DNA from 2 places in the Bacillus sp. JJ1122 genome. Region 1 is predicted to be linked to the other one. Evidence: a T-box and tRNA genes for the amino acid it is inferred to sense, from the RefSeq annotation. Region 1 holds a T-box; the other holds one or more tRNA genes.

What was found. A T-box is a leader RNA that pairs with one kind of tRNA and senses whether it is charged. The one in region 1 lies ahead of pheS (phenylalanine--tRNA ligase subunit alpha), so its partner is inferred to be a tRNA-Phe.
Region 2: it encodes a tRNA-Phe, which carries the amino acid that the T-box ahead of pheS (phenylalanine--tRNA ligase subunit alpha) is inferred to sense. The anticodon was not compared.

Annotation. Positions count from the first base shown of each region.
Region 1 covers NZ_JBALQL010000014.1:155,073-170,137, forward strand. Annotated here, with positions in the region: gene V7201_RS08730 (long-chain-fatty-acid--CoA ligase) at 1-31, opposite strand, end outside; gene V7201_RS08735 (DUF350 domain-containing protein) at 374-778, opposite strand; gene V7201_RS08740 (endonuclease MutS2) at 896-3,250, opposite strand; gene polX (DNA polymerase/3'-5' exonuclease PolX) at 3,515-5,236, opposite strand; gene V7201_RS08750 (CvpA family protein) at 5,516-6,058, opposite strand; gene zapA (cell division protein ZapA) at 6,067-6,327, opposite strand; gene rnhC (ribonuclease HIII) at 6,468-7,397, shown strand; gene pheT (phenylalanine--tRNA ligase subunit beta) at 7,754-10,168, opposite strand; gene pheS (phenylalanine--tRNA ligase subunit alpha) at 10,188-11,225, opposite strand; T-box leader at 11,285-11,530, opposite strand; gene V7201_RS08775 (TrmH family RNA methyltransferase) at 11,600-12,355, opposite strand; gene sspI (small acid-soluble spore protein SspI) at 12,479-12,691, shown strand; gene V7201_RS08785 (M42 family metallopeptidase) at 12,778-13,863, opposite strand; gene V7201_RS08790 (dUTP diphosphatase) at 13,938-14,429, opposite strand; gene V7201_RS08795 (sigma-w pathway protein ysdB) at 14,582-14,983, shown strand; gene V7201_RS08800 (hypothetical protein) at 15,021-15,065, opposite strand, start outside.
Region 2 covers NZ_JBALQL010000014.1:369,459-384,523, reverse strand. Annotated here, with positions in the region: rRNA gene rrf (5S ribosomal RNA) at 1-115, shown strand, start outside; tRNA gene V7201_RS09880 (tRNA-Val) at 126-201, shown strand; tRNA gene V7201_RS09875 (tRNA-Thr) at 210-285, shown strand; tRNA gene V7201_RS09870 (tRNA-Lys) at 310-385, shown strand; tRNA gene V7201_RS09865 (tRNA-Leu) at 400-484, shown strand; tRNA gene V7201_RS09860 (tRNA-Gly) at 509-583, shown strand; tRNA gene V7201_RS09855 (tRNA-Leu) at 595-683, shown strand; tRNA gene V7201_RS09850 (tRNA-Arg) at 704-780, shown strand; tRNA gene V7201_RS09845 (tRNA-Pro) at 797-873, shown strand; tRNA gene V7201_RS09840 (tRNA-Ala) at 891-966, shown strand; tRNA gene V7201_RS09835 (tRNA-Met) at 989-1,065, shown strand; tRNA gene V7201_RS09830 (tRNA-Ile) at 1,108-1,184, shown strand; tRNA gene V7201_RS09825 (tRNA-Ser) at 1,205-1,297, shown strand; tRNA gene V7201_RS09820 (tRNA-Met) at 1,323-1,396, shown strand; tRNA gene V7201_RS09815 (tRNA-Asp) at 1,435-1,510, shown strand; tRNA gene V7201_RS09810 (tRNA-Phe) at 1,516-1,588, shown strand; tRNA gene V7201_RS09805 (tRNA-His) at 1,629-1,704, shown strand; tRNA gene V7201_RS09800 (tRNA-Gly) at 1,711-1,784, shown strand; tRNA gene V7201_RS09795 (tRNA-Ile) at 1,788-1,861, shown strand; tRNA gene V7201_RS09790 (tRNA-Asn) at 1,883-1,957, shown strand; tRNA gene V7201_RS09785 (tRNA-Ser) at 1,961-2,051, shown strand; tRNA gene V7201_RS09780 (tRNA-Glu) at 2,055-2,126, shown strand; gene glgB (1,4-alpha-glucan branching protein GlgB) at 3,180-5,138, shown strand; gene V7201_RS09770 (glucose-1-phosphate adenylyltransferase) at 5,056-6,204, shown strand; gene V7201_RS09765 (sugar phosphate nucleotidyltransferase) at 6,228-7,259, shown strand; gene glgA (glycogen synthase GlgA) at 7,256-8,707, shown strand; gene V7201_RS09755 (glycogen/starch/alpha-glucan phosphorylase) at 8,697-11,099, shown strand; gene V7201_RS09750 (Gfo/Idh/MocA family protein) at 11,200-12,276, opposite strand; gene V7201_RS09745 (TraR/DksA C4-type zinc finger protein) at 12,433-13,209, opposite strand; gene V7201_RS09740 (1,4-dihydroxy-2-naphthoate polyprenyltransferase) at 13,325-14,251, opposite strand; gene V7201_RS09735 (isochorismate synthase) at 14,897-15,065, shown strand, end outside.

The DNA.
Region 1 (15,065 bases):
ATTGCGATAGCCATGGCCTGTTTTCCAACATTCGTTACCCCCTTATTTAAAATTTTTTGAAAATTCTTTTGTTTTCCTCATTATAATATAATGGTCTTTTTATGACAATTAGAATAGTTTTTTGTAGGATATTTGGTCTATAGGGCATGTCCTGACGAAATATCCAGTTTGTGCTTTATCATAGGATAACTTTTCAATATGCTTAAAGGTTAGAGTAATTTTCACCGAAAAAAGAAGAACCGCCAAATAATAGGCGGTCCCAAAAAATACTCTAAGTAAAAAACATCATATAGATAAAGCCGACTAACAGGAATACTCCACAGAGAATCAGCAATATTTTTGCCAGTTTTTCCATCTGATCATTGTCCTCCTGTTATATTCCCGAACCGATTATATAGGACAGGCCAACCGAGATCACCATGGAAATGAAGCCAACAGCACGATTATCGTTCTCGATTTCCTTATCAATATTGAATTTTGGAGTCAGGAATTCAAAAATAAAATATCCAATCAAGAGCAGCACAAATCCGTAGACTCCCCAATTTATCATAGTCAGCAGTGAGTCATGCTGATTGATAGAGTGGCGAAAAATATTGGCCACACCGAAAATTTTTCCACCCGTAGCCATTGCAACTGATATATTGCCCTTCTTTATTTCATCCCAGTTGCGGTATTTCGTCACTAATTCGAAAACAGCCAGGAATACGACCATGCAGAGAATCGCCACACTATAATAACCCGCTGTCACAACAAATTCATTTTCCCAGAAGTGATCCATATCCAATTCTCCCTGATCTTAATTAAAATTAAGTTCTAGACATATTATAAGGTTAATCCCCCTGATTTTGCATTCTTTATTTTAACTCTGTACGACAGACTGGTAAAAGAGAGTTTCTTATTTGAATTCTACCACTGTAACACCAGTTCCGCCTTCTCCTGCATCACCGAACCTGATTTTCTTAACTGAACGGTGATTCTTTAAGTACTCCTGAACGCCTTGCCTTAACGCCCCAGTCCCTTTACCGTGAATGATGTTAACACGCGGGTATCCTGCGAGCAGTGCATCGTCAATATACTTTTCAACTCTCATAAGAGCATCCTCGTAACGCTCTCCACGGAGGTCCAATTCGAGACTAACGTGAAAATCTTTCCCTTTTACTATCGCAACTGGTTTAGTTTCAACAGGCTTTGGAGAATTGATATATTCCATATCCGATTCTTTGACTTTCATCTTCATAATGCCGATTTGGACCTGCCATTCTTTATTTGAAACGCGTTCTATCAGATGACCTTTTTGATCAAAGGTTAAGACCTTCACCTCGTCACCAGGTTGATATTCATGCTTTCCTGCCTTCGCTTTGCCGCCTTTTTTAACCTGCCTTAACTCAGGAGCAGCATCACTCAAGCGGCGTTTGGCATCAATTAATTCGTGTTCTTTAATTTCTGCTCCTTTTTCAAGTCGGAGCTTGCGGAGTTCACGAATGATTTCTTCTGCCTCATCCCTGGCCTTTTCCACAATTCCAGCAGCTTTTTCTTTGGCTTTTTCTGCAAGTTCGTCTTTTCTGTCATAATAATCTGCCATCTGCTTTTGCAGATCCTTATGGAGATTTTCAGCATCTTTGAAAAGCTGATGAGCTTCTTCACGGTCTCTTTCAGCGTGTCTCCTGCTTGTCTCGAGTGAAGCGATCATATTCTCGACTTCATTGCTATCCTCGCTGATATATGATTTTGCCGTTTGGATGACTGATTCCTTTAACCCAAGTCTTTTCGAAATTTCAAAGGCATTGCTTCGGCCTGGGACACCAATCAAAAGCTTGTAAGTCGGGCTGAGCGTTTCTACGTCAAATTCCACACTGGCATTTATAACACCTTCACGATTGTATCCATAAGCCTTTAGCTCCGGATAGTGAGTGGTCGCAATCACCCTTGCACCGCACTTATACACTTCATCCAAGATGGAAATAGCAAGTGCCGCGCCTTCCTGAGGATCCGTTCCAGCGCCGAGTTCATCAAATAGCACCAGACTGTTATAATCCACTTTGTTGAGGATTTCCACAATATTGACCATATGGGATGAGAAGGTGCTTAAGCTTTGTTCGATTGATTGTTCATCACCGATGTCTGCATAAACAGATTCAAAAACAGCCACTTCAGACCCATCAAGCGCAGGAATTTGCAATCCAGCCTGGGCCATCAATGTGCAAAGGCCAACTGTCTTCAGCGTAACCGTTTTACCGCCGGTATTTGGACCGGTAATAACGATGGTCGTATAGTCCTTGCCAAGTGCGACGCTGTTGGCAACCACTTCATCGATTGGGATTAATGGATGCCTTGCCTTAATAAGATTGATACGGCCCTCATTATTTACCATTGGCTTAGAACCTTTTATCCTGCTGCCATACCTTGCCTTAGCAAACATAAAATCAAGCTCAGTCATTATCTCAACAATTGCTAGAAGTTCATCATGATATTCCGCAGTGAATGCAGACAGTTCAGATAGAATTCTTTCTATTTCCAGCTGTTCTTTAACTCTGATCGTTTGCAGTTCATTGTTCAACTGAACGACAGACTGCGGCTCGATAAATAATGTTTGTCCTGATGAACTTTGGTCATGAATGATGCCGCCATAATGGCTTCGATATTCCTGTTTTACTGGAATAACAAATCGGTCATTCCTGATGGTGATGATCGCATCTGACAGCATTTTTGCAGCATTGGAGGACCGGATCATGCTCTCCAGCTTCTCCCGTACCCTGGACTCTCTTGTTCTCATCTGTTGACGGAGAGACCTAAGGGCATCACTTGCACTGTCCAGAACCTCGCCGCCTTCATCAATTGCATTTTTAATGGATTCCTCTAACTTAGCGAGCACAATAATTCCTTCAGAATAGGTTAGTAAAATGGGAACCTCTGTTACCTCCTGCAGGTCCTCGATGAATCGCTTCATTTGTCTGCTCGCATGGACCGTGCTCGCCACCTGGACTAGTTCAATCGGACTGAGCATCCCGCCGATTTGAGCTCTTTTCGTATGCGGTCTTATATCGTGGATGCCGCCCAGAGGAACATTCCCTTTTATCCTGAGCACTTTAGCCGCTTCATCTGTTTCTTCCTGAAGCCGTGATACTTCTTCAAAATCTGCAGACGGCATTAAGGTTTGGGCTTTTTCCCTGCCTAATGCTGAATGTGTATGCTCGATCAGCTGATTCCTGACCTTATCAAATTCAAGTGTTTTCATGGCTCGTTGCTGCACAAAATTTCCTCCTTCTTCTCAATCGAAGGTTCTCTTTTAATAAGGCTCTTTTCGTAAACATTGTTGTTTTCTCAATGAAAATAAAAACCGGCACCTGGGTTTTACGAGTTTTAATGTAAATTTAGTTCTGAAGTCCTCTCGAAAAGAGCTCCGATTCCTTTATAAATGCGGATGCAAGTACTTGTTTGAAACCAACAAACAATGCGAAAACAACCTTTAAATTGATAAATCTCTATTGTAGAGAGTCTAAATTAGAAAATAGTTTTACTTATGTCGTTCATGCAGGAAGTCAAGCAATCCATTCAGGTCTAATGCATTCAAAACCGAGGATTCCTTGATCCAGCCCTTTCTTGCTGCAGTAACGCCTATCCCCATATGTTCGAGTGTATCTACTTTATGAGCGTCTGTATTAATGACGATTTTCACGCCTGCATCCTGAGCTTTTCTTAGATATTCCGCTGCAAGGTCCAGTCTGTTAGGATTGGCATTCAGTTCAAGTGCGGTATTAGTATCTTTAGCGAGTTCAATCAGCATATCGATATCCACGGAATAACCCTCACGTCTGCCAATCAGCCTGCCTGTCGGATGGGCAATGATGTCTACATTGGCATTTACCAAAGCCGTTTTCAAGCGATGCATGATTTTTTCAACAGGCTGTGAAAATGACGAATGGATAGATGCAATCACCAGATCCAGCTCAGCCAACAAATCATCATCAAAGTCGAGGCTTCCATCAGGTAAAATATCCATTTCAATTCCTGTCAGGATTGTAAAATCAACGAAATTTTCATTCAGTTCCTTCACTTCTTCAATTTGTTTCCTTAACCGTTCTGGCGTTAGACCGTTCGCTACCTTCAAATATTGGGAGTGGTCGGTAATGGCCATATATTTATAGCCTCTTTTGATACACTCCTTAGCCATTTCTTCAATTGAATGGCCGCCATCACTCCAGGTTGAATGCATATGAACGTCACCTTTGATTGCGTCAAGGGTAATCAGTTTTAAATCCTCTTTATATAATTCCACTTCAGAACCGTCTTCGCGCAGTTCAGGCGGAATAAAAGGAAGCCCAAAATACTGATAAAATTCCTCTTCGGACTCAAATGTCGTTACTTCACCTGTTTCAACATTTTCCACACCATACTCGCTGATTTTTTCACCTTTTTCCTTTGCGAGCTGGCGCATTCTGACATTGTGATCCTTCGAACCCGTAAAATGATGTAGTGCTGTTACGAATTCTTCTGGAGAAACCAGACGGAAATCAACATTCACATCGTAATCCAGTCCAAGCGTCACAGAAACCTTCGTATCTCCAGCCGCAATGATTTCCTTGATTTTTGGCAGTTTGACTAGCTCTTCTTTAACTGCTGCCGGGGTTTCTGATGATATGATAAAATCGAGGTCTTTAATCGTTTCTCTCAACCTTCTAAGGCTTCCTGCCCGAGAATAGCGGTCTATTCCCTCTATCATTTGAAGTTGGGACTCAATTAATTCTGCGACTGGCAGCATATATGCTAATGGCAGACGTTCTGGCCTAGTCCCAAAATTTTCGATTGAAGCGAGAATCTTTTCTTCCGTTTTCTTGCCAAAGCCTGCAAGATCGCGAATCTTCCCTGCCTTAGCGGCTTCTTCTAAATCATGGATGCTCTCAATACCTAGCTCTTTATAGAGCTTGGCAATTTTTTTGCCGCCCATACCTGGGAGCTGAAGCAGCGGAATCAATCCGCTGGGTACCTCTTCCTGTAATTCTGCAAGCTCTGTTGAAGTACCTTTTTCCATATATTCCAGGATGACAGAAGCAGTACCTTTACCAATCCCTTTTATTTCAGTCAGGTCCCCCATTTCCGACATGCTTCTTTCATCGGCTTCAAGAGCGGCTGCTGCTTTTCTGAAGGCTGAGACCTTGAATGGGTTTTCCCCTTTTAATTCCATATATATAGCAATTGTTTCGAGCAATTGGACGATATCTTTTTTATTTGCTGGCATAATGCCCACCTGCCTTTTTTTTTCAATTCTGGAAGCAAAGAGATTTATCCCAGAAGAGGTCGATTGATTCTATTTTATAGAAAACAAGCTTCACTGTGAAATCAAATGAAGCCTGATTACAAAAAGCAGTTTGTCATCTAGTATTGTTACTCTTTCCGTTTTCGCCATATAAGCTGAATTTGTCACTAGTAATATTCCCAAATACGAAAACGCTTTGTCCTTTTTTATCATTATGTCAAAAAAGCCTGATAAAAGAAAAACTTCTCCGCAACAGAGAAGTTATGCAGCCATATATTCAATCCATAGTTGTTTTATTTGCTGTGAAAATACCGGTGTATTTTTTATGATATTTTCGGCAAGAATTGAATCGTTCAATGGGTCCTGAATTGCCTGGATTGGCAATAGTGCAGCTATGTATAAAATGATGAACATGACAAGATAGACTTCCACTAATCCTAATAGACCGCCGGCCCAAACATTCAGCTGATGAAGGATTGGCAGGTTTGCGACAAAGTCCAGCATTGAACCAATAACTTGAAGCAAAATCTTTACAGCGAAAAAAATAGCTGCAAACGCAATTGCCCTGTAATACGCTGTTTCGAGATTGGTATTATCAAAGATGAGATTTAATGTCGTATTACTTCCTAGATTAGGATACGGAATCCATAATGTCAGCTTTGGTGCGAGTTGTTCGTAGTATATGTATGCAACAATGAAAGCCACAATAAATCCGACGAGGTGGATAGTTTGGAGTATGAATCCCCTTTTAAGTCCTACAAAAAAGCCAATAACCAAAATAGCTAAAACCGCGAGATCAAGCATGCATAAGTTCAGTCCTTTAACCTTTTAATTTCCGCTTCGAGCGACTCAACACGATCTTTCATTTTTATGTAATCGTTAACGGCATTCACTGCAGTTAACACTGCTAACTTATTAATATCAAGTGAAGGATTCGCTGAGCTGATTTCACGCATTTTGTCATCTACCATTGAGGCTATGAGCCGGATATGGCTGGTGCTTTCTGTACCGACTATGACATACTGCTGTCCAAATATATCCACAGTCGATCGATTTTTTTTTATGTCTGACAACATTTATGCCCCCATTCGTAAGAATCCTATTCTATACTATAACATGAACGCAAATGACTGGGAAGTATTTGCCTGTCACATACATATGAATTTTGGAAGATAATGTCTAACTTTGAAATCAAAACAGGGAGTGTTTAACCATGGGAAATATCGTCCTGCAGAAAAAAACGGAAGAAATCAAAAAGATGAAAGAGTACTATAGTAAATTTTTGATTGATAAGCTTCCTCCAGGCAGCATTTTCGCTGCAAAAACAGCTTCCTGTGCAATAACAGCCTACAAGTCCGGGAAAGTACTATTCCAGGGCAAAGACGGCGAATCAGAAGCAGCTAAATGGGGGACAGCTGTTGAACCTTCCGCCAAGAAGATGAGCGTATCCTCATCTCCATCCCATTTACCCCGCAATATCAGTCAAATGTCAATCATAGGATCGGATGAAGTCGGCACTGGAGATTTCTTTGGCCCGATTACAGTTGTTGCAGCATATGTCAGAAGAGAAGATATTCCGGTTTTAAAAGAACTCGGGGTACAGGATTCAAAAAATTTAAAGGATGATAAAATCATTGAAATCGCAAAGCAGCTCGTAACTTTTGTTCCACACAGTCTGCTTACCCTTCACAATGAAAAATACAACCAAATGCAGATGAAAGGCATGTCACAGGGCAAATTGAAAGCGTTGCTCCATAACCAGGCAATCAATCATGTCCTGGAAAAAATAGCGCCGGAAAAACCTGAAGCGATCCTGATCGACCAATTTGCGAAAGAGGAAATCTATTACGCTCACTTAAAAGGACAAAAAAATATCATGCGGGAAAATGTTTTATTCAGCACCAAGGCTGAGGGGATCCATTTAGGAGTTGCAGCAGCATCCATGATTGCACGGTATGCATTTGTACGCCACTTTGAAAATTTGAGCAAGCGGGCTGGATTCACGATTCCAAAAGGAGCAGGTGCTGCAGTGGATAAAGCAGCCGCAAGATTGATTCTGGATAAAGGGATTGATGTGCTGCCTGAGTTCGTGAAGCTGCACTTCGCTAATACGGAAAAAGCGAAGAAGATTGCAAGGGTATAAGCCTCTCACCTATGTAAAATTGGAAAAAAACCTTTGTTTTTTCCAGTTTGCGGGATTTCGACAAAAAATGCGGAATGTCCAGGGGTTTTTGCGGAATGTCCAGGGGTTTTTGCGGAATGTCGAGGCATTTTTGCGGAATACAGACATATTTTTGCGGAATATAGGCATATTCTTGCTGGATGTCGAGGCGCCCTTGCGGAATGTTGAGGCATTTTTGCGGAATAGAGGTATATATTCGCGGGACTTTCGAGGCATTCTTACGGGATACAGGCATATTCTTTCGGGGATTCGTTCTGAAGTTACGGAAAAAGTTTTCAAATAGCAAAAAGGCAGCCCGCGGGCTGCCTTTTAATTTTTTAACCTCTTAGTACTGCTCCTGTCTGTTCTTCAAGAGCCTTAAGCACTTTATTGTGTGCTTTTGCAATATCTTCATCAGTCAAGGTTTTTTCTGGATCAAAATATTTCAATGAGAAGGCAATGGATTTCTTGCCCGGCTCCATTTTTTCACCTTCGTACAGGTCGAATACCTGAACTTCTTTTAACAGCGCTCCTCCTGCTTCAGTAATGACCTTCTTTAGGTCACCTGCAAAAGTTGCTTTTTCAACTACAAGGGCAATATCCCTCGAGATTGAAGGGAAGCGAGGAATTGCTGTGTATTGAAGCGGCGATGTTTCTGCCTGCAATAAGGCTTTAAGCGATAATTCGAATACGTATGTTTCTTTTAAATCCATTGTTTTCTGCATTGTTGGATGAACCTGGCCAATGAATCCAATGACCGTACCGTTCAATGTGATTTCAGCTGTACGTCCAGGGTGCATTCCTGCAAACTCTGCTTTCTGGAAGCCCAGTTGGCTTTCTAGTCCTAGTTTGGCAGCAAGACCTTCGACGATACCTTTAAGGACAAAGAAGTCGACGGGCTTCTTTTCACCCTGCCAAGGATGGCTTTCCCATAGTCCTGTAATTGCAGCTGCAAGGTGCTCACGCTCTTCAGGAAGTTCTTCATTGCTGTTCTTTAAGAATACTGCTCCTGTTTCATAAACAGCTACACTGTCATTTTGGCGTGCGATATTGTATTTAAGCACTTCAAGCAGCTGAGGAACGATGCTTAGGCGCAAAATGCTGCGGTCTTCACTCATCGGCATTGCTAATTTTACAGGTTCGCGTTCATCTAAAGCGTATTGCAGCGCTTTTTCTTCACTTGTAAGTGAGTAAGTAACCGCCTGGTAAAGACCTGCACCTTCCATGAAACGACGGACAACACGACGCTTTTTCTGATACTCAGAAAGGTGTCCTGGTGTTGATGATCCAATTGGAAGAGTTGTTTTCAGGTTATCATAGCCAAATAAGCGGCCTACCTCTTCAATCAAATCTTCTTCAATTGTGATATCGCCGCGGCGAGTCGGAACGGTTACGGAGATGGTATCATTATCTGCAGACGTTTCAAACTTCAGGCGGTTAAAAATATCCTCAACCTGCTTCATTTCAAGGTCTGTTCCCAAAACTTTGTTGATTTTTTCAAGAGTTGTTGACACAACCACAGGTTTGATCTCAAGTGCATTCGCTTCTACGATGCCTCCAAGGACTTCACCGCCAGCAAGCTGAATCATTAATTCAGCAGCACGTTCAGCAGCCGGGCGCACTCTTTGAGGATCAACACCTTTTTCATAGCGAGAACTTGCTTCACTTCTCAAGCCATGGTCCTTGGATGCTTTACGGATAACTCCACCAGTGAAATAAGCTGACTCAAGAAGAACTGTAGTCGTATCGCTTCCTACTTCTGAGTTCGCTCCGCCCATTACACCTGCAAGGGCCACAGGCTCTGTGCCATTGGTGATTACAAGGTGATCAGCCGTTAATGTGCGTTTCGTATCATCCAGCGTTTCAATCACTTCACCAGCCTTCGCGCGGCGGACAAGGATTTCTTTTGATCCAAGCTTGTCGTAGTCAAACGCGTGAAGCGGCTGGCCATATTCCAAAAGAATGAAGTTAGTGATATCAACGACATTATTATGCGGACGGATACCTGCAGCCATCAATCTAGTCTGCAGCCAAACCGGTGATGGACCAACCTTTACATTTTTAATGACCTTTGCAACATACAAAGGATTATCTTCCTTAGCTTCAACAGTTACATTAATATAGTCGCTTGCTTGTTCAGAAGAAGTTTCTGGCTGTGGAGTTGGCAGTTTAATTTCTTTTCCAAGAATGGCTCCTACTTCGTAAGCAACACCAATCATGCTCATTGCGTCAGCGCGGTTTGGAGTTAAACCTAGCTCAAGGATTTCATCGTCCCTGTTCAACACTGCAAGGGCATCCTGGCCGATTTCAGTATCCTGCGGAAAATTGTAAATACCTTCAGCATATTCCTTAGGTGCAAGCTTTGCTTCGACTCCAAGCTCAGCCAAAGAGCAGATCATCCCATTGGATTCTTCGCCGCGAAGTTTTGCTTTCTTGATTTTGAAGTTGCCAGGAAGAACTGCTCCTACCGTTGCAACTGCTACTTTTTGCCCTTTGCCAACGTTTGGTGCACCGCAAATGATTTGAACTGGTTCGCCATCGCCAAGGTCCACAAGAGTCTTGTTCAATTTTTCTGCATTCGGGTGTTTTTCACATTCAAGAACGTGACCCACTACAACACCGCTCATGCCCTCATTTAACTTTTCTACGCCTTCAACCTCAATGCCGCTTTTTGTGATTTTTTCAGCAAGCTCATCCGCAGATACGCCAGCTAAATCAATATAATCCTGCAGCCATTTATATGATACCAACATGGTTTAATCCTCCTAATCCTTATTCTTCAACCGAAAATTGCTTTAAGAAGCGGACATCATTTGTGTAGAAGTGACGGATGTCGTCCACTCCATATTTAAGCATTGCGATACGCTCTGGTCCCATACCGAATGCGAAGCCTGTATATTTCTTTGAATCGTAACCAGCCATTTCAAGAACGTTCGGATGAACCATTCCCGCTCCAAGGATTTCAATCCAGCCCGTACCTTTACATACGTTACAGCCTGAACCTCCGCAGATTTTGCAGGAAATATCCATTTCTACTGATGGCTCAGTGAACGGGAAGAAGCTCGGACGCAAACGAATTTCACGGTCTTCACCGAACATTTTCTTTGCGAAAACTTCCAAAGTGCCTTTAAGGTCGCTCATTCGTACGTTTTCATCCACAACCAATCCTTCAATTTGCATGAACTGGTGTGAGTGTGTGGCATCATCGTTATCACGACGGTATACCTTGCCAGGGCAGATGATTTTAACTGGACCTTTGCCCTGGTGCTTTTCCATCGTTCTTGCCTGAACTGGAGAAGTGTGAGTACGCATTAAGATTTCTTCGGTAATATAGAAGGAATCCTGCATGTCACGCGCTGGGTGTCCCTTTGGCAGGTTCAGCGCTTCAAAGTTATAGTAATCTTTTTCAACTTCAGGGCCTTCTTCAACTGTATAGCCCATTCCAATGAACAGGTCTTCGATTTCTTCGATAATGCTTGTTAGCGGGTGATGGCTGCCTGTCTTCACAGGTCTTCCAGGAAGTGTTACATCAATTTGTTCTGCTGCCAATTGTTTTGCAACAGCTGCTTCTTCAAGCTCCTGCTGCTTCACTTCAATCTGTCCGGAAATTGCATCGCGGACTTCATTTGCAAGAGCACCCATCATTGGTCTTTCTTCAGCGGATAATTTGCCCATCCCTTTTAATACTTCAGTAATTGGACCCTTTTTCCCAAGATAGGAAACGCGAATATCATTCAATTCTTTAAGGTCAGCTGCTGCAGCTACTTTTTCAAGTGCTTCAGCCTGCAGTTCTTTTAAACGTTCCTGCATTTTAAATCCTCCTTCATTTCATACATTCTTTTTTGAACACAAAAAGACCTCATCCCAGATAAAGGGACGAGGTCTTGGTTATCGCGGTACCACCCTTTTTAACAGGCAATACGATTATGTATTACTTGTTCGCTTCATTAAGATAACGGCTTGTGCCGATGCATCTTTACACTCATTCAGAGTGGTCCCGATGCCAACTCAGGAGGTGAACTTCGCTTGCCTGTTCCATAAAAATGCTCCCAATCACCGGCATTTTCTCCCTGGATGGCCATCATCAAGCTACTTTTCTCCGTCATCGTTTTTGAAATATTATTTTGCTGTTTATTATAGTATAAACTGCGCGCAGTATCAAATGGTTTTGAAAAAAATTGCGCCTATTTTGCCGTTTGTAAATAATATAGCAGGATCCCTGCGGCCACTGCTACATTCAAGGATTCACTTTTCCCAAGAATCGGGATATACAGATTTTGCGTTGTTTTTGCCAGCAGCTCCTTGTTTACCCCGCTACCCTCATTCCCAACGAGCAGAGCGAATGATTCATTGCAGGCTGCCTCAGTAAAAACAGAACCGTTTTCAAGTGCTGTTCCGTATACAGGAATATTTTCTGTTGTAAGCCGATCAATCCACTCATCTAGATTGCCGTTAAGTACTGGCAAATGAAAATGGCTGCCCTGCGCAGAGCGCAGCACCTTAGGATTGTAAATATCGACACTGCCTTTTCCAACAATAACTGCATCAATACCAGCTGCATCCGCTGTTCTGATCATCGTTCCAAGGTTTCCTGGATCCTGAACAGAATCAATCAGCAAATACGTTTTCCCGTTCTCCAGAGTCTGTCTAGGCTGCATGCAAACGGCAAAAATGCCTTGTGTTGTTTCCGTCTCAGCAAGCTGCCTGCTAATTTCTTCCGTCACGACTGTGACAGGGATTGCGCCATAATCCCAGCTTGGCGGCATTTCCGTTTTTTCACTCAGGATGATTTCTTCAACATACTCTTTTTGTTTAATGGCTTCTTCAACTAAATGGAAGCCTTCAATCAGAAATGTTCGAGACTTATCCCGTTCCTTGCGCGTCTGTAATTTTTTCCATTGTTTAACTTGGGGATTTTTATCAGATTGAATGTACTTCACTCTGGCTCTCCTTTAATATGGCTTGTTCAATTTTACTATTATATCTCAAATTCGATACATAATAAAACCAAAATGGTGAATTCTATAATCAATGTTGGAATTTGAAAGGAGTATGAGTGAACAATGAACTTAAACCTTAGAAATGCCGTTATTTCAAATGTTTCTGGAAATACACAGGATGAGCTTAAGGATACAATTATTGATGCTATTGAAGCTGGTGAGGAAAAGATGCTGCCAGGACTCGGAGTACTATTCGAAGTAATCTGGCAAAACGCTTCTGAAGAAGAAAAGCAGGAAATGCTGGATGCGCTTGAGTCTGGCTTGAAAAGAAAATAATTACAACGAAAGAACTCCTTAATTTCCAGGAGTTCTTTTTTTTGGACCAAGAAAAAAGGAAGGCTGCAGCCCTCCTTCTGTTTAACTTATTCAAAAGTTAGTTGATCAACCGTTTCTTTATCAAGACGTTTGATTACTTCAACAATCAATTTAACAGCATTTTCATAGTCATCACGATGCAGCATTGCAGCATGTGAGTGGATATAACGCGTCGCAATTGTGATGGACAATGCAGGAACTCCACGGTGCGTCATGTGGATGGCACCTGAATCTGTACCGCCGCCAGCGACTGCATCGAACTGATATGGAATATTAAGTTCGTCTGCCAAGTCTGTAACAAAGTCACGAAGGCCTTTGTGTGAAACCATGGAAGCATCATAAATGATGATTTGCGGTCCATCGCCCATTTTGCTCAGTGCTTCTTTTTCAGTAACGCCTGGTGTGTCTCCGGCAATTCCTACATCAACTCCGAAACCGATATCTGGCTCGATCAGCTGCGCAGAAGTTTTAGCCCCGCGAAGACCTACTTCTTCTTGTACAGTACCCACTCCGTAAACTACGTTTGGATGTTCCTGGCCTTTAAGCTGCTTTAGGACATCGATTGCAATCGCACAGCCAATGCGGTTATCCCATGCTTTTGCAAGCAGCATTTTTTCATTGTTCATCACTGTGAATTCGAAGTAAGGAACAATCATGTCTCCTGGAACGACTCCCCATTCCTTCGCTTCATCACGGCTTGATGCGCCGATGTCGATAAACATATCTTTAATATCAACAGGTTTTTTTCGTGCTTCAGCAGGAAGGATGTGAGGCGGTTTTGAACCGATCACCCCAGTGATTTCCCCTTTGCGTGTAACAATTGTCACACGCTGAGCCAGCATGACCTGTGACCACCAGCCGCCAACTGGCTGAAAACGAATGAAGCCCTTGTCATCAATGTTTGTTACCATGAAGCCGACTTCATCAAGGTGACCTGCAACCATAATCTTAGGTCCGTTTTCGTTACCGACCTTCTTTGCGATCAAGCTGCCCAGACCATCTGTTGTTACTTCATCAGCAAATGGAGTTATGTATCTTTTCATTACTTCCCTTGGCTCACGCTCATTGCCGGGAATGCCTTTGGCATCAGTTAAATCTTTTAACATCGTAAGTGTTTCATCTAATTTAGCCATTATTTCGACTCCCTTAATATGTAGTTTCGAATCCTATTATACTAAAATCGCAGGTCATTGTACAAAAAATTCTGCTAATATCCTTTGAGTTGCCTATCATAATTTACTTCATTTTTCTGAATATATGCCTGTTCGATTTGATTCTCTCCCAGTCCAAGCAGCTCAGCAAGCTTCATATAGCCCTCAAATAAATGAATGAAGTTCTCTCTTGAGCGGGTTTTTCTGAATTCCTGGACCCTTTCATACACTTCAATGAACTGGATGCTCACGTTCGCCCCATCACTTATCGCTGGAAAAACCGAGCGAATGTCGTCAAAACCGCACTCAATGCCAAGTGAAAGGATGAAATGGACTCCATCGACGAACTCCTCTAAAATAATTTCTTTTTCAGATGAAGGCTTAACACTCCAAAACTTGAAGCAGCGGGTTTCATTAGCGAGCTCCCCTATTTCTACAAGAAGGGCGAGGACTTTTCTGTCGAATAAGTCTTCCTCCTCCAAGCCATGCAGTGATTCAATATGACTGTCGAGTTCTTTTTGCATCTTAAAAAGCTTTTCAGTATTCATTATGATCTCCTTGTATTTGTTAGCATTAAATCCTCATCAATTTAGATAAATATAATGATTTCCTTAAAAAAGTATAAAACAATTGAAAAATTGATGAAACTATTTAGTATCTCATCCGTAAATAAGGAAAGTTAGCATTGGAGGGGCAGACCATGATCCTGCTTTTACGACTTATCATATTGCTTTTATTCATTTTTCTAATATACAGCGCGGTGAAATATTTATTCCACCCAAAGCGAAAACTGGAACTTGCCCATGAGCAAAAACGATTTTATTTCCTCGATGACCAGGACAATGTACGCAAGAACTTCTTGTTGACTTACAAGGGGGTTTTATTTGAAGGGGAAAAATATCTTGGCACCACTCAATCCGCTTTTGAAGTTGTTTCCATCTTCATTTGGCCCAAAAAAACTTCTGCTCTGAAGGGACTTGTTCTTGAAGATTTCCAATTCATTGAACGAAAAGTCCGTGAAAGCTACCCTGTTGCCAAAATCGACTGGAAAAGTCCGATCAAGGAATTTATGGCAAATCATGATCGGGATGATGAATCTTAAATTGCAAAAGCGTCCGGACAATGTCCAGACGCTTTTTTTACGCAGATGGTTCGAAAAATTCACGCCACTTAATGAAGGCTAT
Region 2 (15,065 bases), 210 kb from region 1:
CTGGTGACGATAGCGAGAAGGTCACACCCGTTCCCATACCGAACACGGAAGTTAAGCTTCTCAGCGCCGATGGTAGTTGGGGGTTTCCCCCTGTGAGAGTAGGACGTCGCCGGGCAGTTTCAAATGGAGGATTAGCTCAGCTGGGAGAGCATCTGCCTTACAAGCAGAGGGTCGGCGGTTCGATCCCGTCATCCTCCACCATTACATTTGCCGGTGTAGCTCAATTGGTAGAGCAACTGACTTGTAATCAGTAGGTTGGGGGTTCAAGTCCTCTCGCCGGCACCATCTTTAACCTAATTACAAACGTACGAGCCATTAGCTCAGTCGGTAGAGCATCTGACTTTTAATCAGAGGGTCGAAGGTTCGAGTCCTTCATGGCTCACCATTTCAACTTTATATGCGGGTGTGGCGGAATTGGCAGACGCACCAGACTTAGGATCTGGCGCCGCAAGGCGTGGGGGTTCGACTCCCTTCACCCGCACCATTTTTTCTAAAAAAAAATATGTATGCGGAAGTAGTTCAGTGGTAGAATACAACCTTGCCAAGGTTGGGGTCGCGGGTTCGAATCCCGTCTTCCGCTCCAAAAGTTCCTTAGCCGGGGTGGCGGAACTGGCAGACGCACAGGACTTAAAATCCTGCGGTAGGTGACTACCGTACCGGTTCGATTCCGGTCCTCGGCACCATTTTCGATTTAACATCATATGCGCCCGTAGCTCAATTGGATAGAGCGTCTGACTACGGATCAGAAGGTTATGGGTTCGACTCCTTTCGGGCGCGCCAATATTTTACTCTATATCGGGGAGTAGCTCAGCTTGGTAGAGCACTTGGTTTGGGACCAAGGGGTCGCAGGTTCGAATCCTGTCTTCCCGACCATGCTACTGATATAATATGGGGCCTTAGCTCAGCTGGGAGAGCGCCTGCCTTGCACGCAGGAGGTCAGCGGTTCGATCCCGCTAGGCTCCACCATATCTTTTTGAAAATTTAATTTGGCGGTGTAGCTCAGCTGGCTAGAGCGTACGGTTCATACCCGTAAGGTCGGGGGTTCGATCCCCTCCGCCGCTACCAATTTTACAATCTGGTTGAACCTATTCAATCTAGGCTAAACATGGACCTTTAGCTCAGCTGGTTAGAGCAGACGGCTCATAACCGTCCGGTCGTAGGTTCGAGTCCTACAAGGTCCACCATATATTGTTTGTTATTTCACGGAGGTATACCCAAGTCCGGCTGAAGGGATCGGTCTTGAAAACCGACAGGCGGGTAACACCGCGCGGGGGTTCGAATCCCTCTACCTCCTCCATAATTTAATTTGCATTTATTACCGTCGCGGGGTGGAGCAGCCCGGTAGCTCGTCGGGCTCATAACCCGAAGGTCGCAGGTTCAAATCCTGCCCCCGCAATTAAGTTTTTTTCAAGTAATACATTTGAAAAAAACTTTGGTCCCGTGGTGTAGCGGTTAACATGCCTGCCTGTCACGCAGGAGATCGCCGGTTCGATCCCGGTCGGGACCGCCATTTGTGGCTCAGTAGCTCAGTCGGTAGAGCAAAGGACTGAAAATCCTTGTGTCGGCGGTTCGATTCCGTCCTGAGCCACCTTTATTTTTTTTTAATTTAATATGCATTTTGAAATATGGCGATTGTGGCGAAGTGGTTAACGCACCTGATTGTGGTTCAGGCATTCGTGGGTTCGATTCCCATCAGTCGCCCCATTTTTTGCGGGTGTAGTTTAGTGGTAAAACCTCAGCCTTCCAAGCTGATGATGAGAGTTCGATTCTCTTCACCCGCTCCATAAGGGCCTATAGCTCAGCTGGTTAGAGCGCACGCCTGATAAGCGTGAGGTCGATGGTTCGAGTCCATTTAGGCCCATTTTTTTTATCATTTTATTATTCCGCAGTAGCTCAGTGGTAGAGCACTCGGCTGTTAACCGAGCGGTCGTAGGTTCGAATCCTACCTGCGGAGCCATATGGGGAAGTACTCAAGAGGCTGAAGAGGCGCCCCTGCTAAGGGTGTAGGTCGGGTAACCGGCGCGAGGGTTCAAATCCCTCCTTCTCCGCCATAAGGCCCCTTGGTCAAGCGGTTAAGACACCGCCCTTTCACGGCGGTAACACGGGTTCGAATCCCGTAGGGGTCATAAGGAAAGCTGTTAGCAAAATTGCTAACGGCTTTTTTTCTTTTTGGCTAAGTTAACCTTATTTGTTGATTTCCGCTCCAGCCATCCGCTTTCCTCGGAAGAAATGTGAAAAAGCCTTACAGTAGGCTTTTCATAGACCAAATTCTACTTTGGCGGGGCCCGGGGCAGCCATGTCAATGGACGCGCCTTAGGTTTGAGATGATACTCAGGCGGTCATTTTCACCTATGTACCACAAGACGCGTTCATCCAGCAGAACTTTGAAATGCTTCCTCAATTACCTGCCCACGAAGGAAATGGGATAGCATTTTCAAGGGGTCTCGCGCCGTCCACATAATTCAACAGGTGTTTCTAAAACCTCAATTGCTTTTAATACATCCTTCGGTTAAAAGAGCTTTAAGACAGACTGAACCAAAAAGTTAGCTGTTTTTTTACTAATTCACTAATTCCTAAACAGATTAAACACAATTTAGGTTTAATAAAATCTTGCATTGGGTAAATAAGAATGATTTTAGGTTCAATAAAATCGGAATTAGGTAAATCAATCGAACTTCCAGTTAGTTAAATCATTAAGCAACCAGATAACGCCAGGTTTTCTTTATACAAATTGCGTAGGGCTCCTAGGTGTATATCTTTTATCTATATATAGTACAAAACCTCCTTATCCACTAATAAAGAATGTGATATTCGCCTCATAAAATTCAATAAGTAATAAGGAACTTCTAAGTAGAAATGAAAACGTTATCATATTAATAATATTTTTACTGCTATTACTATCTTTCATCTGAGTGATTTCAACATTTCCTCTGAAAAAATATTATTCTCTTCTCATGATCAGCAAACTTTCCTTCAACATAATTCGCGTAATTGGAAGATTTAGTACATTAAAGCGCTACCAATTGTCAGTGTTTGTCGATATTAATATTATATTAAGTTTTATTGTCGAAATATTAAAAAAATGTTTACAAGGATTTCGCGCTGCTAACTAGAATACTACTGAAAAAGGGTGTTTCCAAAAATATTAAGCATGTTCTAATAAAGGCAGGTGGAAGGGTTTGGTAATCAATCCTACAGAGTTTGAATTGCATCTATTCCATGAAGGCACTTTGTACCAGAGTTACAATTTATTTGGTGCGCATGTCATTAAAAATGAATCTAATACATATACTCGATTTTGTGTGTGGGCTCCAAACGCCAGGGCTGTGAGTCTGGCAGGGGACTTTAATCAATGGGATGGAAACGGTTTTGGTTTGCACAAAGTGAATAATGAAGGTGTATGGCAGATTGTACTAGAAGGCGACCTCTCTGGGACGATTTATAAGTATGAAATCACAACCCAGGCAGGTGAGAGGTTTTTAAAGGCAGATCCATACGCGTTCTTTTCAGAGCTTAGGCCGAATACAGCTTCAATTGTTTATCCACTCGAAGGTTATAAATGGAGTGATTATAAGTGGCTGCAGAAGAGGGAGAGGAAAAGCAGCCTGGAGGAACCTATGTATATCTATGAGCTGCATGCAGGCTCCTGGAAAAAGGCAGCAGATGGCTCTTTCCTTACTTACCGTGAACTGGCAGATGAGCTGATTCCATATATTTTAACGCATGGATATACACATATCGAATTATTGCCACTAACTGAGCATCCGCTCGATATCTCCTGGGGCTACCAATCTACCGGTTATTTCTCTGTTACTAGCAGATATGGCACCCCGCATGATTTTATGTATTTCGTTGATTTATGCCATCAAAATGGAATTGGAGTAATCCTTGACTGGATTCCAGGACATTTTTGCAAGGATGCGCATGGGCTGTACCAGTTTGATGGCAGCTATGTTTATGAATATCAATATGAAAATGATCGTGAAAATCGTGTCTGGGGAACGGCCAATTTTGACTTGGGAAAAACAGAGGTCCAAAGCTTCCTGATTTCCAGTGCTTTATTCTGGCTTGAAAAATATCATATTGATGGCTTTAGGGTTGATGCTGTGGCTAATATCATCTACTGGCCTAATTCAGTTCAGACTGCTAATCCGAATGGAGTGGAGTTTTTAAAGAAGCTGAATAGGGCTGTAAAGGTATATGAGCCTGCTGCTTTGATGATTGCTGAGGATTCGACTGATTGGCCTCAGGTGACAGCTCCTGTGGAGTATGGAGGGCTTGGTTTTACATACAAGTGGAACATGGGATGGATGAATGACACATTAAAGTATATGGAGACAGAATCACATGAAAGGAAGCATATACATGATAAAGTAACTTTTTCTCTCTTGTATGCCTTTTCTGAGAACTTTGTTCTTCCTTTTTCACATGATGAAGTGGTCCACGGTAAAAAGGCATTGCTTGATAAAATGCCTGGAGATTACTGGCAAAAATTCGCGCAGCTCAGATTATTGCTTGGCTTCTTGGCAGCACATCCTGGGAAAAAGCTGACTTTCATGGGAACTGAGTTCGGACAGTTCTCTGAATGGAAAGACCAGGAGCAGTTGGACTGGAGTCTGCTTGATTATGAAATGCATCAAAAAATGAACGTTTATGTGAAGGAGTTAATGAAACTTTACAAACGTTCAAAGCCATTATATGAAGTGGACCAGAGCTATGAAGGGTTTGAATGGATTGATGCGGATAACCATGAGCAGTCGATATTTTCCTTTATTCGAAAAGGAAAGAACCCGGAAGAAATACTTGTGATTGTCTGCAACTTTACTGAAAAATTATACAGCGATTATAAGATCGGAGTACCAAGGCCAGGTGAGTACCGGGAAATAATGAACAGCGACTCCCCGCCATATGGGGGCTCTGGTTTTATCAATAAAAAGGTGATTGAAGCGAAAGAAATAGCCTTCCATGGAAGGCCATATTCTATAGAAATGAATATTTCTCCATTCGGAATTTCGATTTTACGTCCTGTTATCAAAAGAAAGGGGAGAAACAATCATGCAAAAGAAGAAATGCGTAGCAATGCTGTTGGCAGGAGGAAAAGGAAGCCGGCTGCACTCATTGACAAAGAACCTAGCTAAGCCAGCTGTCCCTTTTGGCGGCAAATATCGGATCATTGATTTCCCTCTTAGCAACTGCACGAATTCGGGAATCTTTACTGTTGGTGTATTGACACAGTACCAGCCGCTTTTACTGAACTCTTATATCGGGATAGGAAGTGCGTGGGACCTTGACAGAAAGGATGGCGGTGTGACTGTGCTGCCGCCATACGCTGAAACATCCGAGGTGAAATGGTATTCCGGAACCGCAAGCGCGATCTATCAAAATTTGAATTATCTCTACCAATATGACCCTGAATATGTGCTGATTCTTTCTGGTGACCATATTTACAAAATGAATTACGAACTGATGCTTGATTACCATATTGAAAAGAGTGCGGATGCTACCATATCTGTCATCGAGGTACCGTGGGAGGAAACAAATCGTTTTGGCATTATGAACACCGATTCTGAATTGAAAATTACTGAATTTGAAGAAAAACCTGAAGATGCAAAAAATAATCTTGCTTCTATGGGGATTTATATTTTTAAATGGAGCGTTTTAAGGGAATATCTGATAAGGGATGATCAAAATCCTGAATCAAGCCATGACTTTGGCAAGGATATCATTCCTTTAATGCTAAAAGAAGAAAAGAAACTTTTTGCCTATCCATTTAAAGGATATTGGAAGGATGTAGGAACTGTTCAAAGCCTGTGGGAAGCGAATATGGATTTATTGGACCGGAACTGCGAATTGAACCTGTTTGATCAGTCATGGCGAATCTATTCAGTAAACCCTAATCAGCCGCCGCAATACATTTGTCCGGAAGGCGAAGTGACGGATTCTCTTGTCAATGAGGGATGCAAAATTGAAGGGGAAGTATCCAAGTCAGTTGTCTTTCAGGGAGTGACAGTAAGGAAGGGTGCTGTAGTAAAGGAATCGGTGATTATGCCGGATGCGGTGATCGGACTTAATTGCAGGATTGAAAAAGCCATTGTATCCCCAGGAGTACGTGTGCCAGACGGAACAATTATTGGACCGGGACTTGATAGTAATGAAATCACTTTAGTATCGGAAGAGACAATCGGAGAATTGCAGTCTAATTGATCCGATTACGGGAGGAAAGAGAAATGAACAAACAATTATTGGGAGTAATAGACGCAACAACAGTTCACGACGATCTCCAAGAACTGGCTCTTCACCGATCTGTTGCAGCCATACCATTTGGCGGGCGATATCGTTTGATTGATTTCATCCTATCCAATATGGTGAATTCAGGCATCAATAGCGTGGCGATTTTTCCGAAATTTCAATACAGGTCACTGATGGACCATTTAGGATCAGGAAAGAACTGGGATTTAAACCGCAAAAGGGATGGCTTGTTTTTCTTCCCTACGCCTAATCTGGATCAGCCCCATCATCCAGGAATAGGGTCGCTTGACCATTTTGCCGATAATATCGACTTTTTCGAACGCAGCACACAGGAGTATGCGTTAATCTCCAATTCGTATACTGTTTTTAATATGGATTTTCAGCCGTTGCTTGACTGGCATCTAAAATCGGGTTGTGATATTACTGAAGTACAGAAGGACGGAGCTTCGCTTGGCATATACCTCGTTAAGAAAACCCTTTTGATGGACTTGATTGCTACAAGAAATGAAACAGGGTATTCGACCATGAGAGATGTCGTAACAGATATCGATAGCCAGTTTAAGCTTTGCTATTTTCAATGTGATGGTTATGCACTAATGGTAGATACAATTGATAAGTATTATACTGCCAGCATGGATTTGCTGAATCCTGAAGTATGGAAGCAGCTATTTCCTAAAGAGCGGCCAATTTTAACAAAGGTCAAGGATGAGCCTCCTACCCGCTATGAAAAAGAGGCATCCGTCCGGAACTCAATGGTAGCAAACGGCGGGCTGATTGAAGGAACCGTGGAGAACAGCATCATCGCAAGGGGAGTCAAAATCGGGAAAAATACAGTTATCCGTAACTGTATCATCATGCAAAAAACACAAATTAAGGAGAACTGTATTTTGGAATCGGTTATTGTCGATAAAGATGTGCGCATTGAAGCAGGTACTGTTATTACAGCGCCAGAAGGTTCACCAGCTGTCATCCGAAAAGGTACGGTTCAGGGAGTGAGGACTGGATCGTGAAAGTATTGTTTGCAGTTTCGGAGTGTGTCCCATTCATCAAGTCTGGCGGTTTGGCAGATGTTGCCGGATCTCTGCCCAAGGAATTAAAAAAGCTGGGAGCAGATGTAAGGGTGATTTTGCCGAAGTACGGGATGATTCCGGAAAAATTCCGCTCTGAAATGAAGCAAGTGAAAGAGTATAGCGTACAGGTAGGCTGGCGCTCCCAGTATTGCGGGATTGAAACGCTGGTTTACGAGGGAGTTACCTTTTACTTTGTTGACAATGAATATTACTTCAAACGGGATTCGCTTTATGGCCATTATGATGATGGTGAACGTTTTTCCTTTTTTAATCGAGCGGTACTCGATTTTATCGCTGAAGTTGAATTTTTTCCTGATGTCATTCATTGCCATGACTGGCACACAGGGATGATCCCCTTTTTATTGAGGACAGAATATTATAAGAAGCCTGGCTATGGATTAATCCGTTCAGTATTCACGATTCATAACCTTCAGTTTCAGGGCATTTTCCCTCGTGAAATTCTCGGTGACTTGCTGCACATTGACAGCCGTTATTTCAATAAAGAGCAGCTTGAGTTTTTCGGCAACGCTAATTTCATGAAGGCTGCTTTAATTTCTGCTGACCATATTACTACTGTCAGCCCTACTTATAAGGATGAAATCCAGACAGCTTACTATGGAGAAAAGCTTGATGGTATTTTGAGAAAGAGACGTGAAGACCTGACAGGAATTTTGAACGGAATTGATCACGATTTGTATGATCCTAAAACATATGCTGGTCTTGCCAGCAACTTCAGTCCGGAATCATATGAATTGCGAGTAGAAAATAGGCTAGATATTCAGCGGTTTTTTGGACTTCCGGAAAGCAGAGAAATACCAGTTGCAGCGATGATAACCAGATTAACAAAACAAAAAGGACTTGATTTAGTCACAGGTGTATTCCATGAAATAATGGCGACTGGAATACAGTTAGTAGTCCTGGGTACAGGAGACCCTGAATTTGAACAATTCTTCAGGGATATGTCAGAAAAATATCCTGAACAATGCAAGGCATATATTGGCTTTGATGAAGATTTGGCTCATCAGATTTATGGGGGCGCTGATATCTTCCTCATGCCTTCACAATTTGAACCTTGCGGGCTGAGCCAGATGATTGCGATGCGTTATGGGGCGGTTCCTGTTGTCAGGGAAACGGGCGGCCTGAATGACACTGTCCAGCCGTATAATGAGTTTAACGGTGAGGGGAACGGTTTTACCTTCAAAAATTTCAATGCCCATGACATGCTGTTTACAATTGAAAAAGCAATATCACTCTTCCGCCAAGAAGAAAAATGGGAAAGACTGGCCAGAAATGCCATGGAAACAGATTACAGCTGGGCACAATCAGCTAAACAATACAATGAGTTGTATTCTGATCTCATCTCAAGGAGTGAATCGCATGTTTTCTAGTGTTCCCAAATTCAAAACCACTTTCTTGAAAAAGCTTGAGATGATGTTTGGAACCAGCTTCGAAGAGAGCACAAGCCGGGAGCAGTTCCAGACTCTCGGGCATATGATCAGGGAGCATGTGAGCGCAGACTGGATCAAGACGAACGAACTGTACCGCGCAGGAGCAAAGAAGCAGGTATATTACTTGTCAATCGAATTCTTGCTGGGTCGTTTGCTTCGCCATAATCTTATTAATTTGGGCGTTGAGAAAGTGGTATGTAAAGGACTTGAAGAACTGGGGATCGATCTGGACCACCTGGAGGAAATCGAAGCGGATGCTGGGCTTGGCAATGGCGGGCTCGGCCGTCTGGCTGCTTGCTTTCTGGATTCACTTGCCTCGTTGGATTTGCCAGGTCATGGCTGTGGAATCCGTTATAAACACGGGTTGTTCGAGCAGAAAATTGTTGATGGGTATCAAGTGGAGCTTCCTGAACAATGGCTTCGTCACGGACACGTATGGGAAGTACGCAAAGCAGACGATGCGGTTGAAATCCCATTTTGGGGTGAAGTCGAAAGCCGGATGGAAAATGGCCGCCTAGTGTTCAGGCATTTAAATGCTGAGACGATCATGGCTGTTCCTTACGACCTGCCTGTCATCGGTTACCAGACTGAAACAGTCAACACCTTGAGGCTCTGGAATGCGGAACCATCCAGGTTTCCGGCTAATGCTGATATTTTCAAGTATAAAAAGGATACAGAATCCGTTTCCGAGTTTTTATATCCTGATGACACACATGATGAAGGCAAGATCCTTCGCCTTAAACAGCAATATTTCCTTGTAGCAGCGAGCCTTAAGGCAATCGTGCAATCTTTTAAAAAGAAGAATAAGAGCTTGCTAGAGTTCCATGACTATGTCAGCATCCATATTAATGATACTCACCCTGCGATTGCTGTTCCTGAATTGATGAGGATATTGATGGATGAGGAAGGGCTCGGCTGGGATGATGCATGGCATATTACCGTTGAAACACTTTCATACACAAATCATACGACTCTGGCAGAGGCACTTGAAAAATGGCCGATCAGGATATTCAAACCGCTGCTGCCTCGGATATTTATGATTGTCGAGGAAATAAACGAGCGTTTTTGCAAGCAGGTTTGGGAGCAATATCCTGGTGAATGGGGCAGGGTTGAAAGTATGGCTATTATTGCTCATGGAGAGGTCAGGATGGCTCCTTTAGCTATTGTTGGCAGCCATAGTATCAATGGTGTGGCCATGCTCCATACAGAAATATTAAAAAATCGCGAAATGAATTTATTTTATCAGTTATATCCTGAGCGCTTCAATAACAAGACAAATGGAATCACCCATCGCCGCTGGCTATTGAAAGCCAACCCGGAATTGTCTGGGTTGATTTCGGATTCAATTGGAGCTGAATGGATTTCAGCACCTCAACAGCTTGAGGAGTTAATGAGGTTTAGAGAAGATTCTGCTTTCCTTGATAAAATGCATGCTATTAAACAGGCAAATAAACTGAGATTGGCAAACAGGATCTTTGATAAAACTGGTTTGAAAATTGATACTGAATCGATTTTTGATGTTCAGGTAAAAAGGCTGCATGCATATAAGCGCCAGCTGCTGAATGTCCTCCACATCATGCATTTGTATAATGCTCTTAAGGAGGATCCTGAAGCTTTATTGTATCCGCGGACTTTCATTTTTGGAGCAAAAGCTTCACCAGGTTACTACTTTGCTAAAAAGGTCATAAAATTGATTAATAGTGTTGCCCACAAGGTAAATAACGATCAAGCCGTAAATGAGAAGCTAAAGGTTGTCTTCCTCGAAAACTATCGGGTGTCTTTGGCAGAAGAAATCTTCCCTGCTGCGGATATCAGCGAGCAGATTTCAACAGCAAGCAAGGAAGCTTCCGGAACGGGTAACATGAAATTCATGATGAATGGTGCATTGACGCTTGGTACCCTTGATGGTGCCAATGTGGAAATCAAAGACTTGGTTGGCCGGGATAATATCTTCCTGTTTGGCTTGACCGCTGAAGAAGTGCTGGATTACCAAAACAATGGCGGTTATCATTCACTCGAATATTACCATCATGACAAGCGTATCCGTGAAGTGGTGGATCAGCTGATTAATGGATTTTTCCCGGATACAGAGAATCATTTTACTGAGATCTACGATTCCTTGCTTGGTCACAATGACCAATATTTTGTTCTGCGAGATTTTGATTCCTATGCCACTGCCCATCAGGAGGTTAGCAGGAAATATTTGGACCGCAATGCCTGGCTGCAGATGAGCCTCGTTAATATTGCAAAGTCAGGATTTTTCTCAAGCGACAGGACCATTACCGAATATGCGGACCAGATTTGGAAAATAAAGTCTTCCCTAAAGGTGTAAACTGAATTAGTTTCCCAATGAAATTAAAGACTAAATACCATAAAGAAAGTGACGAGTGTATTAGCACACGTCACTTTCTTAATTTATGAATCCATTACATTTACTTGACTTCTGCTTTTCTTCCTTCGCGCGCAGATTTCCTGATAGCATCTAATACCTTTTGAGTGGAAGATCCATCTTCAAAATCGGCAAGATAGGGGTGTTTTTTTCCGGAAACCAGGGTTGCATGGAGTGCATCTAAAGCTCTTTGGAATCCATTATAGTATCTTGCTGCGATTTGGGGCATGCTTGGAGGTGCTTCTAGATCAGGTACTAATTCAACTTCTTCAAAAAGGGAATTTCCAGCGGATATCAGAACCTTTTTATCGTCCAGCATAACAAGTGTACCTTCCGTACCAAATATTTCAAGTCGCCATGTGTTTTCAGTTTGAAGTGCCGCAGAAATTAGCTCGGCCGTTACAGAGGTCCCATTTTCCAGAGTGCCAATGATCTGGAATGCATCATCAGCTGTCCTCTGTTCTTTAATTCCGTTATGATCGGTCTGTACAGGAATATGGATTGGCAACTGGCCATACACTTCTTTAAATTTACTGTTCAGCCACCATTGAAGAGAATCGATCATATGGGAGCCAAGTGCACCAAGCATACCTCCGCCACTTTCTTCCTGTCCCAGCCAGCCGCGGGGTTTTGAAATAAGGGCAGTATAATTAGCGAAGGAGCACAGGTAGCGGACATGCAATACCTTCCCTAGTCTGCCACTTTCTAAAATTTCTTTTACCTTTGTTCGTGCCGGCAGAAAGCGGAATTCATGGTTGATAAGCCCCCATTTTCCTGCATAATCTCTTGCTGCAATCATCTCATTTGATTCTTTTGTATCCAAAGCCATTGGCTTTTCACAAACTACATTAAAGCCTTTTTTGTAAGCAGCAACTGCCATTTCTTTATGTAAATTTACTGCAGAAGCAACAACTACTAAATCTAGAGTTTCTTGTTCGAGCATCTGCTGCCAGTCAGTATATACTTTATCTATTCCACTGACATTCCGTGCCTCTTCGATATTGCCCCTTGATACACTTGAAATTGCCACAACATGAAATCCCTCATGGTGATTCATCATTGGGGCATGAACCTTGGCACCAAAACCTGTCCCAATTATACCTACTTTAAATTTATCCAAAATTACCAGCTCCCTGTCCGTGATTATAGATTAATATTAAATCCTACAGGGGATAATTGTAAATTTTTTAGGCTGTTATTGTTTATTTAGGGAAAATCAGATCAAAAAGGCTCAGGTTATAAACCTGAGCCTTTTGTGCCGTATGGCTATACTAAATTATTTTGATCGGTTTTTATCTTCATCTTTTCTATCTTCTAAATAGCTATCTTCCTCTTTATAAGGGATATCCCCAAGCTGTGATTCCATGCCGGCGTCATCAAGCATATCTTCGTATTCTTCCTCTGTTTCACTTTGGAAGACCTGTCGATCGCTGCCATCCATATCTGTGGCGCTGAATGACTCATAATCTTCAGTGAAACCTCCTTCTTTCTCGTTATCAATGTACAGTTTATTATAGTCCGTATGATCGCCTGTAAAATCTGCCGGGGTTTCAGAAGTACCGAATTCCGCAACATCCTTAAAACTGTTTCGGTTATCGGTCATTTCTTCATTTTGCCTGCGGTCGAAGTCTGTGTTGTGAGTTTGTTCGAGAACATCCTCTTCGGAAGGCCTGTCAGTGGACAAGTTTTGTTCCTGTGAATGCTCTACGCAGTATAGAGTATATGGCACAGCTTCAAGTCGTTCAAACGGAATTTCTTTTCCGCATTCTGCACATTTGCCATATGTTCCGCCCTCAATAGCTTTCAGGGCGTTGTCGATTTTTTCTATTTGGGCTTCATGATGCTCATCCATTGCAAAGTTCTTGGTGCGTTCAAATAATTCTGTTCCACTGTCAGCCGGATGGTTATCGTAGGAGGATAATTCACCTGTTGCTTCGCGCTGGCTCCCATCCAGATATCCTTCCTCGCTATTAGCTTCGATTTGGGTATTCAACATTTCTTTTTCATCTATAAGTGTTTGCTTTAATTCGTTAAGCTGTTCATTTGTCAGCATATTTACACATCCTTAGGTTTCATTAGTATGATATGAATCATACATACTAAATACCCGCCTGGACTTTTAAGAAACATAGAAAAAGCTTCCGCCAAAGGCAGAAGCTTCTCATGTCTTATATTAATCCCATGAAAATTCCGATAGACAACAGGAATCCGAAAATTGTGTTGGTCTGTGCAGTTGCTGCCATTGCCGGCATCATTTGCAATGGATTTGATTTGCCAATGAAACCTTTTGTAGCCTTAATTGCCTTGGGAATACTGAGGGCAACCAGTGCAAGCCATGGTGAAACAACTCCGGTAATAATCAGCCCGATCACCCAGCCATAAGAAATGATGAACATTCCCGCAAGCAATCTGATTGCTCCTTTTCGTCCAAGTAGGATTGCCAATGTCTTGCGGCCAAATTCCTTGTCACCATCAAGGTCACGGATATTATTTGCCAGGAGGATCGCTCCAACCAGCAGGAAGCTTGGCACTGAGACGAGTACACTCGTTTCTGTTATCGTACCTGTCTGAATGTAAAACGAAATCAGAATGATCAGGACGCCCATGAAAAAGCCTGCGACAAGCTCTCCAAATGGAGTATAAGCAATTGGAAGCGGACCGCCAGTGTAGAGGTATCCAGCAGCAAGGGAGATAACCCCGACAGCAGCAACCCACCAGCTGCTGTTCATGCAGATATATACACCAAGAAGGACAGAGATTCCGTAAAGGCTGAAAGCCAGGTTTAGAACTGTTTTCGGCTTAATGCCGTGACGGACAATCGCTCCGCCAATCCCTATTGAATTCTCGTTATCAAGACCGCGAACATAATCATAATATTCATTGAACATATTGGTCGCGGCCTGGATCAGCAAGCTCGCAATCAGCATTGCAAGAAACAATCCCCAATGGATTCCGTTTGTTTCTATAGCTAAAGCAGTGCCCAGCAGGACAGGGGCAAATGCAGCTGTAAGTGTATGGGGCCGTGTAAGCTGCCACCAGACTCTCCAATCAGATCCAGTCAATGGTGAAGAACTAGGCTGTAGCTGTGGTTGCATATCTAATTCTCTCCCTTAATATCAATATATCAAACCTAATTATTTTATCTAAATGAGCCAAATTTGTCAAAAAGATGTTTAACATCTAGGCAAAATTGCCTTACAATAATAAGTGTAGATTTTCACATAAGCACTGTCAATTAGTATTTTCGTGTTTTATATGGAAGATTTTGTTGGTTGTATTGTTTTGTTGGTTTTTATTTTTAAGGCTCTGTTAAAGCTGATTTTGATTTCTAAACCCTGTTGATTGTAGTGGAAGGCGCGTATACTCCTGCGGGCGCAGCTGGTCAGATGAGACCCCGCAGGAGCAAAGCGACGAGGAGGCTCAGCGCCAGCCCCGCGGAAAGCGAAGCGCCTGGAACGAAAATCAACAGCCCTGTATAATAGAGCTAATATCTTGGATAATTAGTCGGTATATATGAAAAGTTAATGATAATATGAAAGAAAAGATACCCCAACGATCAGGAGCACGAAAACAGCAAGCTTTGTGGGAAACACCTTTTGAAAAAGGTGTTAATATATAATAAGGAAAACACTAGTTTTGTGCAGTTTGCTATAATTGACATAGTTATTTATGAGGTGTATCTTAAAATAAGCTTTTAAACGTGTGATAACAGATGAGAGGCTGTTATTGGGGGGATTTTTTTGGTTGCCATTCGAGAAACAGAACTAAGACAGGGAATTCTTGATGCGATTGAGCGGGCCAAAGGACTATCTCAGTCTATACTGGTCAGCGAAGTCCATAAAATAGAAAATATAGATCCATTTTATTTTTTTGCTTCAGGAAAGGACAAATTTTTAGGAGAACGCTTTT